3 regions of the Mesorhizobium loti R88b genome follow, and region 2 is predicted to be linked to each of the others. Evidence: predicted binding sites of a transcription regulator. Region 2 holds the regulator's gene; each other region holds the start of a gene.
What was found. The regulator LexA, encoded in region 2, represses DNA repair genes until DNA is damaged. The targets are predictions, from matches to a motif close to TGTTCNNNNTGTGTTCNG.
Positions count from the first base shown of each region.

Region 1: EB235_RS28040 (2'-5' RNA ligase family protein) is a predicted target of LexA. The motif match lies at 873-890, and genes of this name have one in related genera.
Region 3: EB235_RS34670 (ImuA family protein) is a predicted target of LexA. The motif match lies at 1,102-1,119, and genes of this name have one in related genera.

Region 1 is NZ_CP033367.1:5,706,417-5,708,682, reverse strand. Features, by position in the region: gene EB235_RS28050 (aldehyde dehydrogenase family protein) at 1-380, shown strand, start outside; gene EB235_RS28045 (hypothetical protein) at 537-719, shown strand; gene EB235_RS28040 (2'-5' RNA ligase family protein) at 928-1,551, shown strand; gene EB235_RS28035 (nuclear transport factor 2 family protein) at 1,680-2,033, shown strand; gene EB235_RS28030 (SRPBCC family protein) at 2,127-2,266, opposite strand, start outside.
Region 2 is NZ_CP033367.1:4,430,027-4,432,292, reverse strand. Features, by position in the region: gene kynU (kynureninase) at 1-277, shown strand, start outside; gene EB235_RS21565 (hypothetical protein) at 525-722, opposite strand; gene lexA (transcriptional repressor LexA) at 721-1,461, shown strand; gene EB235_RS21555 (ComEC/Rec2 family competence protein) at 1,455-2,266, opposite strand, start outside.
Region 3 is NZ_CP033367.1:1,116,350-1,118,615, reverse strand. Features, by position in the region: gene EB235_RS05290 (metallopeptidase family protein) at 1-269, opposite strand, end outside; gene EB235_RS05285 (LysE family translocator) at 405-1,037, shown strand; gene EB235_RS34670 (ImuA family protein) at 1,143-2,153, shown strand; gene EB235_RS05280 (DUF6504 family protein) at 2,095-2,266, shown strand, end outside.

The DNA.
Region 1 (2,266 bases), 1.3 Mb from region 2:
GCCGGCCGGAGCACCTCAACCGCGGCTACTATGTGCGCCCGACCGTGTTCGGCCATGTCACACCGGGCATGACCATCGAGAAGGAAGAGATCTTCGGCCCGGTGCTGTCGGTCATTTCATACGAGGACGACGACGACGCGGTGAAGATCGCCAACGACACCGTCTACGGCCTTGCTGCCTATGTCCAGTCGCAGGACATCCAGCATGCCCGCAAGGTCGCTGCCCAGCTGCGCGCCGGGCAGGTCTCGATCAACTATCCGGAATGGGACACGTTCGCACCATTCGGCGGCTACAAGCAGTCAGGCAACGGCCGCGAATATGCTGACTGGGCGATCCATGATTTTGTGGAGGTCAAGGGCATCATCGGCTACGGGGCGTAGGCTCGGGCAGCTATTTGGTAAGTTCTCGTGAGCGGGCGCTGGTGCGGAAAGCATCAGTGCCCGTTTTGTTAAGGCTAGTGATAGGCCGGCATCCACACGAAATGGAGCTATCTAACGAAATGTGCTATGAGGGGCGGCTCCAAGAGGATGATCCGCGTGGCCAACAAATCAGGGTTCACAGACAAAGAAGTTGCGGAATATCTCAAGAAGCGCCAGCGTCCGACCTTCCACGAAGCCGTCGAAAAGATTCAGTGCATCCACTGCGGCCAGTCGTTCAATGCTGCTATAGCGTCGGCAGGCGACCACGGTCTGTGTGACTATTGCTTACACAAGGATTGAACGCGCTAGGCGCTACCCAGCTGCAGGCGCCTGCATCCGATCCCGCCCCGTTCCAACGGACGAACCGCGCCTTTTTTCCGGTGATCTCGTTGATCGAGTTCGGCGTCTGGCTGCTGCCAAGCTTCGCATCAATCCACACTTGACTCAAACATTTGTTCCTGCTTTGTTCCTAAGTGATCCTTTATAAAATGTCCGAAAGGGATCAGCCATGAACGAGCTGCCTACCTACGGAATTGGCAAGAACGGTCAGGCCCATTTCCACTGGGATTCGCCGAACGCCGCCCGAGAGCCGCATCTGTTCTACGAATTCCTGGTCGAAGACCCGGTCAATGCAATGCTGAGGTGCAAGGCGGAGCACTACAATCAAGAACTGGGATTGCGGGGTCGGCTGACGCCAACAAATCAAATGCACATAAGCCTGATAGGCCTTGGTGATGGCAAACCCGAAGCTGTGGTGGATATGGCCCGTCATGTTGGTCTGCTTATACATGCCAAACCGTTCGAAGTTTGCTTCGACCGCCTGTCAGCCTTCGGCGGCGGAGCGCTGGTGCTTCGCAGCGGCGACCATTCGCCGGCCCTGCAAGCCTTCTGGCGCAAGCTCTCTGCCGTAATTGACGACAGCCCACTCAAACCCTTTGTCACGAGCTCGTTGGAGCCACATGTCACGCTGCTTCGTGACAGACGAGGCGTGCCAAAAGTGCGGGAACAGATTGTTGAGCCGATGTCCTGGACGGTGCGCAGCTTTGCGCTGATCCGCAGCTATCAGGGTGAATACGAATGTCCAGCGATCTGGCAATTGTCCGGCCAGGACGATTCCCTGGCCGGCATGTGAGAACTGGCCATCACATAGCCGCGCTATATCTATCGTCCTGACACACATTGTCAGCTGTCGTGCGGGCAAGGCTGGCGCGCCGGCACGCGCTTCCCTAGTTCGAGTGCGTCTCAACAGGAGGAACACACATGACCATCGCGGAAATTGCCAAGGATTTCACCGAACTGCTCCAGCAGGGAGATCACGCCGGTGCTGGCGAGAAATACAACGCCGACGATATCGTCAGCTACGAAGCCATGGAAGGGCCGATGGCCGTGGCCCGTGGCAAGGAGGCTCTCAAGCAAAAGGGCCAATGGTGGCAAGAGAACCACGAAGTCCACGGCGGCTCGGTCGAAGGCCCTTATGTCAATGGCGACCAGTTCGCCGTGCGCTTCAAGTTCGACGTAACGCCCAAGGCCACCGGCGAGCGTGTCACCATGGATGAGGTTGGCCTGTACACGGTCAAGAACGGCAAGATCACCGAAGAGCGCTTTTACTACTGAGGCTGGAAATTCCGCCGACTGCGGAGTTCTCCACTGTAGATCGAAAAACAAGCATGGCGGCCGGGGGCAATGCCCCGGCCATCATGCGGCGGCTCAAATCGTCTTCACGTAGTCCGCAAGCTGATCGGCCACCGTGCCCCAGCCGTCGAAGAAGCCCATCTCTTCATGGTTGTTGCGGGTCGCCTCGTCGCGGTGGATGGCGGTGGCGGTGTAGCGTGTGCCCCGGCCATCCG
Region 2 (2,266 bases):
CGGTGCCTATGGTCTCACGCTGGAAACCATCCGCGACCCGACCAAGCGCGGCAGTCAGGTGTCGTTCCTCCACGATCACGGCTATCAGGTCATGCGTGCCTTGATCGAGCGCGGTGTGATCGGTGACTTCCGCGCGCCGTCCACCATCCGTTTCGGATTTACGCCGCTCTACGTCGCCTACAAGGATGTGTGGCTAGCGGTTGAGGTCCTACAAGAGATTTTGCACACCGGTGCCTGGAAGGCCCCGCGTTTCGCCGTCAAGGAGTCCGTCACCTGAAGCGGTGATCTCAACGATCGGTTGTCACCGGCCGTATAGCGAGCAGCGAATTTCCAATTCACAAATGGGTAGGCTCTCGGTCGAGGCGCTAGTGGTCGCGGACAAGCCGGAGGTTGGCATTTTGGCTTCGTTTCGTTCACGGCAAACGAGCGTCCTCAAAACTGGAAATGCGTGGCATGGAACTCCGTGGCCGACTGATGCCAAGCCAAGCCGCCGGATAGGCCACAAGCCATTAACCAAAGCGATTTCAATGGTCGCCAATATGCGGCGACAGGGCTGACGGGTCAGTCGTTGCCGCAGCCGTCTGCCAAATAATTTCGGCCTCCTTAACAAATTCACTAAACTTTAAACGGTTGCAGAACACAACTGGAACAGATAGTGTTTGTTCTGGGTTTGTTTTTCGATTCTGGTTCAGACCTTTTGTTCTAGCCTTGGGGGCTGCCATGCTGACGCGCAAGCAACATGAACTTTTGATGTTCATCCATGAACGGCTGAAGGAAAGCGGTATCCCGCCGTCCTTCGACGAGATGAAGGAAGCGCTCGATCTCGCCTCCAAGTCAGGCATCCATCGTCTGATCACGGCACTGGAGGAACGCGGTTTTATCAGGCGGCTGCCCAACCGGGCACGCGCGCTGGAGGTGCTGCGGCTGCCGGATTCAATCGCGCCGGGTCTCAACGCGGCCAAGAAGTTCTCGCCAAGCGTCATCCAGGGCAGTCTTGGTCAGGGTGGCCTTGGCCGCCAACTCAAGCCTGCAACGCCATCGCGCCTGCCCGCTGCCGGCAATGACGACGACGTGGTTTCGGCGGTGTCGATCCCTGTGATGGGGCGTATCGCCGCCGGTGTGCCCATCGATGCCATCCAGCATCAGACGCATTCCATTTCGGTGCCGCCGGATATGATCATGGGTGGCGAACATTATGCGCTGGAGGTCAAGGGCGACTCGATGATCGAGGCCGGCATCTTCGACGGTGACACCGTCATCATCCGCAATGCCGATACCGCCCAGCCTGGCGAGATCATCGTGGCGCTGGTGGATGAGGAGGAAGCGACGCTGAAGCGGTTCCGCCGCAAGGGCGCCTCGATTGCGCTTGAAGCCGCCAATCCGGCCTATGAAACGCGTATCTTCGGCCCCGACAGGGTCAAGGTGCAAGGCAAGCTGGTCGGGCTGATCCGGCGTTATTGAGCAGGAACGGCAGCCGGCTTTTCAGGTTTCTTGTAAGGTGGCAGGCCCCTCGCCTCACGCGAGAATTTGCGTTGCGCGTGCCAGGGTCGGTACGGGCTGTCCACGGCGAAGCTGACGGTTGCCGGCGTGATCGCCGATTGGCGATTGAAAAAGACGGCCGCGCTGCCTTTGCGGGCAAGCTGCCGCTTGGTGATGACGAGAACCAGCGGGTTGTGACAGGCATCATAGCCCGTCGCGTCATTGACGACGATCAGGTCGGCGAACCCGCAGGCCTTCCAGCTGTCCTTGCGGTCTTCGACATAAGCAATAATCGCACCGGACGTGTGCTTGGCCAGACAGACGCCGTCAGTGCAATAGAACGGCGCTCCTGGCGGCAGTTCCGTGGCATCCGCGATCTCGAATTGCCCGTCACCTCTGGTGAAGGTTTCCGGGACGACGATGGCTTCGGATCGCAACGCACGTTTCCAATTGTCGACCATGAATTCGTTTGGACGCGCGCGGCTGACAGCGAGTTCGCCGCCTCCGATCGGCATTGCAACCAGCCTGGCGTCCTCCGAGATCAACACATCCGGTGTTCGCGTGTCCGGGATGGTCAGCACACTGGCAAGCACGAAGGGAACCGCGGCAAGCCGAAGCCATGTCGTCGCCGTGGTCGCGATAACCAGGGCAATCGTCACCAGCAAGACGGACTGTTGAGAAATCAGGCCTACTCCATCGACTGGAGAGCGATCCGATATCCACGCCGAGATGGCGATCATTGCGGTCAGGCCCTTGCCCATCAAATAAAGGGCTGGCCAATCCAGTC
Region 3 (2,266 bases), 3.3 Mb from region 2:
CGGTTCGGGCCTTCGCCGGTCTGCGGGTTCCAGCGTTCGGCGATGCCGCGCCCCTCGAACAGGCCGAGCAGGTCGAAGGGCGTTTCCAGCGACAGATCGTCCATGATCTCATCGGTCGGGAATTCGGCGATCTGGATGACGATCTCGCCGGTCAGCTTGCGAAAGTCCTCCGGCAGATGGGCGTAGGCCTCCAAAGCGAGGAACTCCATCTCCTCCATCGAGGGCGCGAGTTCGCCATGCCAGGTGCGGGATTTGTAGATACGGGCCATGCTTTTTCCTTTGAACCCGGCATATAGGCTTTCGCACCGGTCGAGGCAAATGGAGCGTCGATTGCTGGCTCGACGGCTTTGCCACTGCCGGGGAATCGCGTAGGGGTCGGTTCCGGCCATCTCTCAGGAGTTCTCATGCCGGACCTTTCCACCATCGGACTTTTCGCCATTGCCTGCCTCGCGCTGACCGCGACCCCGGGGCCGGACATGCTGTTGATCGCTTCACGCAGCGCCAGCCAGGGGCGTGCCTCGGGTTTTGCGACCTATGCCGGCATCGCCGCCGGCACCTATTGCCACGCGCTGGCCGCCGCCTTCGGCCTGTCGCAACTCTTCCTGGCAGCGCCCATCGCCTACGACATCGTGCGCTATGCCGGCGCGGCCTACCTCGCCTGGCTCGCCTGGAAGGCGTTCCGTTCCGACGGAACGGCATTTGCCCCGATCGCCGGCCTGCCGCGCTATTCGCACGGCCGCATCTTCCGGCAAGGCCTGCTGACCAATCTGCTCAACCCGAAAATGGCGCTGTTCGTGCTGGCGCTGTTCCCGCAATTCGTACGCCCCGAGACCGGTTCCGTCGCCGGCCAGATTCTGCTGCTGGCGACCGTGCTCAATTTGATCGGGCTGGTGGTCAATGGCCTTGTCATCCTGACCGCGAGCCGGATCGGAGCGGCCTTGTCGAAGCGCACGCGGTTCCGTCGGGCGCCACAAATCCTGCTGGGAACCGTATTCGCCGGGCTGGCCGCGCGGTTGGCCTTCGGTGGCCAGCGCTGACCCAGGCGCAGGAATAAATTCCTTATGACTCTGCTTGACTCTTGGGTCACCCTCTGGAATCTATAGGAACATAACAGGAACAATTGTGAGTGGACACTGACCGTCATGGCGATGACAGCCGTGGCGCGGGAGACTGTTTTTGCCCTGCGCCGCCAGATCGCGAAGATCGAGGGAACGCTGCCCGAGCGCCTGCAGGCGCCGACTGGCGCACCGCTTGATGATGACGCCAGCGACCTCACAATCGTCCGGCGCGGCCTTGCCGCGGCCTTGCCGGATGCCTTCTTGCCCGTCGGCGTCGAACGGTTCGATACCGCCCTGAGCGGCGGTCTGCCGAAAGCCGCGCTCAGCGAAATCCATGGCCTGGAGACCCGCGATGCCGGAGCCGTCGCCGGCTTTGCCTTGTCGCTCACCAGCCTGATCCTCAAGCAGGCGCAAGGGCTGCCCATATTATGGATCGGCACATCAGAAATATTCCGCGAGGCCGGCTTTCCCTATGCCAGGGGGTTGCATGCGTCGTTCGGCATCGAGCCGGAGCAATTGCTGTTTTCCGAGGCACCAAAGCTCGTCGATGCGCTGTGGATCGCCGAGGAGGCCGCCAGGATGACGGCACTCGCCGCCGTCATCCTCGAAATCCGCGGCAATCCGCAGCGGCTGGACCTGACCGCCACGCGCCGGCTGCATGCCAGGGCGGCAAGCGCCGGCCGGCCAGTGTTCCTGCTGCGGCAGGCGGCCGAGCCCGAACCGACGGCAGCACCCGTGCGCCTCATCGTCTCGTCGGCGCCGGCCGTGTCGCGCGCCACTGTCGCCGGGCCGCTCGCCGGTTCGATCGGCCGCCCAGCCTTCACCATCACCATCGGCAAGAGCCGCACGGCCCTGCCTGGACAATTCACACTGGAGTGGAACCCCGATGAACGCGCATTTGACGAAAGAAGGGGCCAGAAACAACGGACAGAGAATCCTGTCGCTGTGGTTTCCGTATCTGGCGGCCGAAAGGATCCTGCGGCAGCGTCTGGGGCGATCGTGGCGTTCCCGGCCGTCGTCGGATCATCCGCCATTGGTGATCAGTCACCGCCAGGGCAACGCACAGCGCATCTCGGCCCTCGACGAGCGGGCTGAGGCGCTGCACCTGAAACGCGACATGGGCATTGCCGATGCGCGCGCCATGCACCCGTCGATCGACATTGTCGAGGCCGATCCGGAGGCCGACCGTCGCCTGCTCGAAGGCCTTG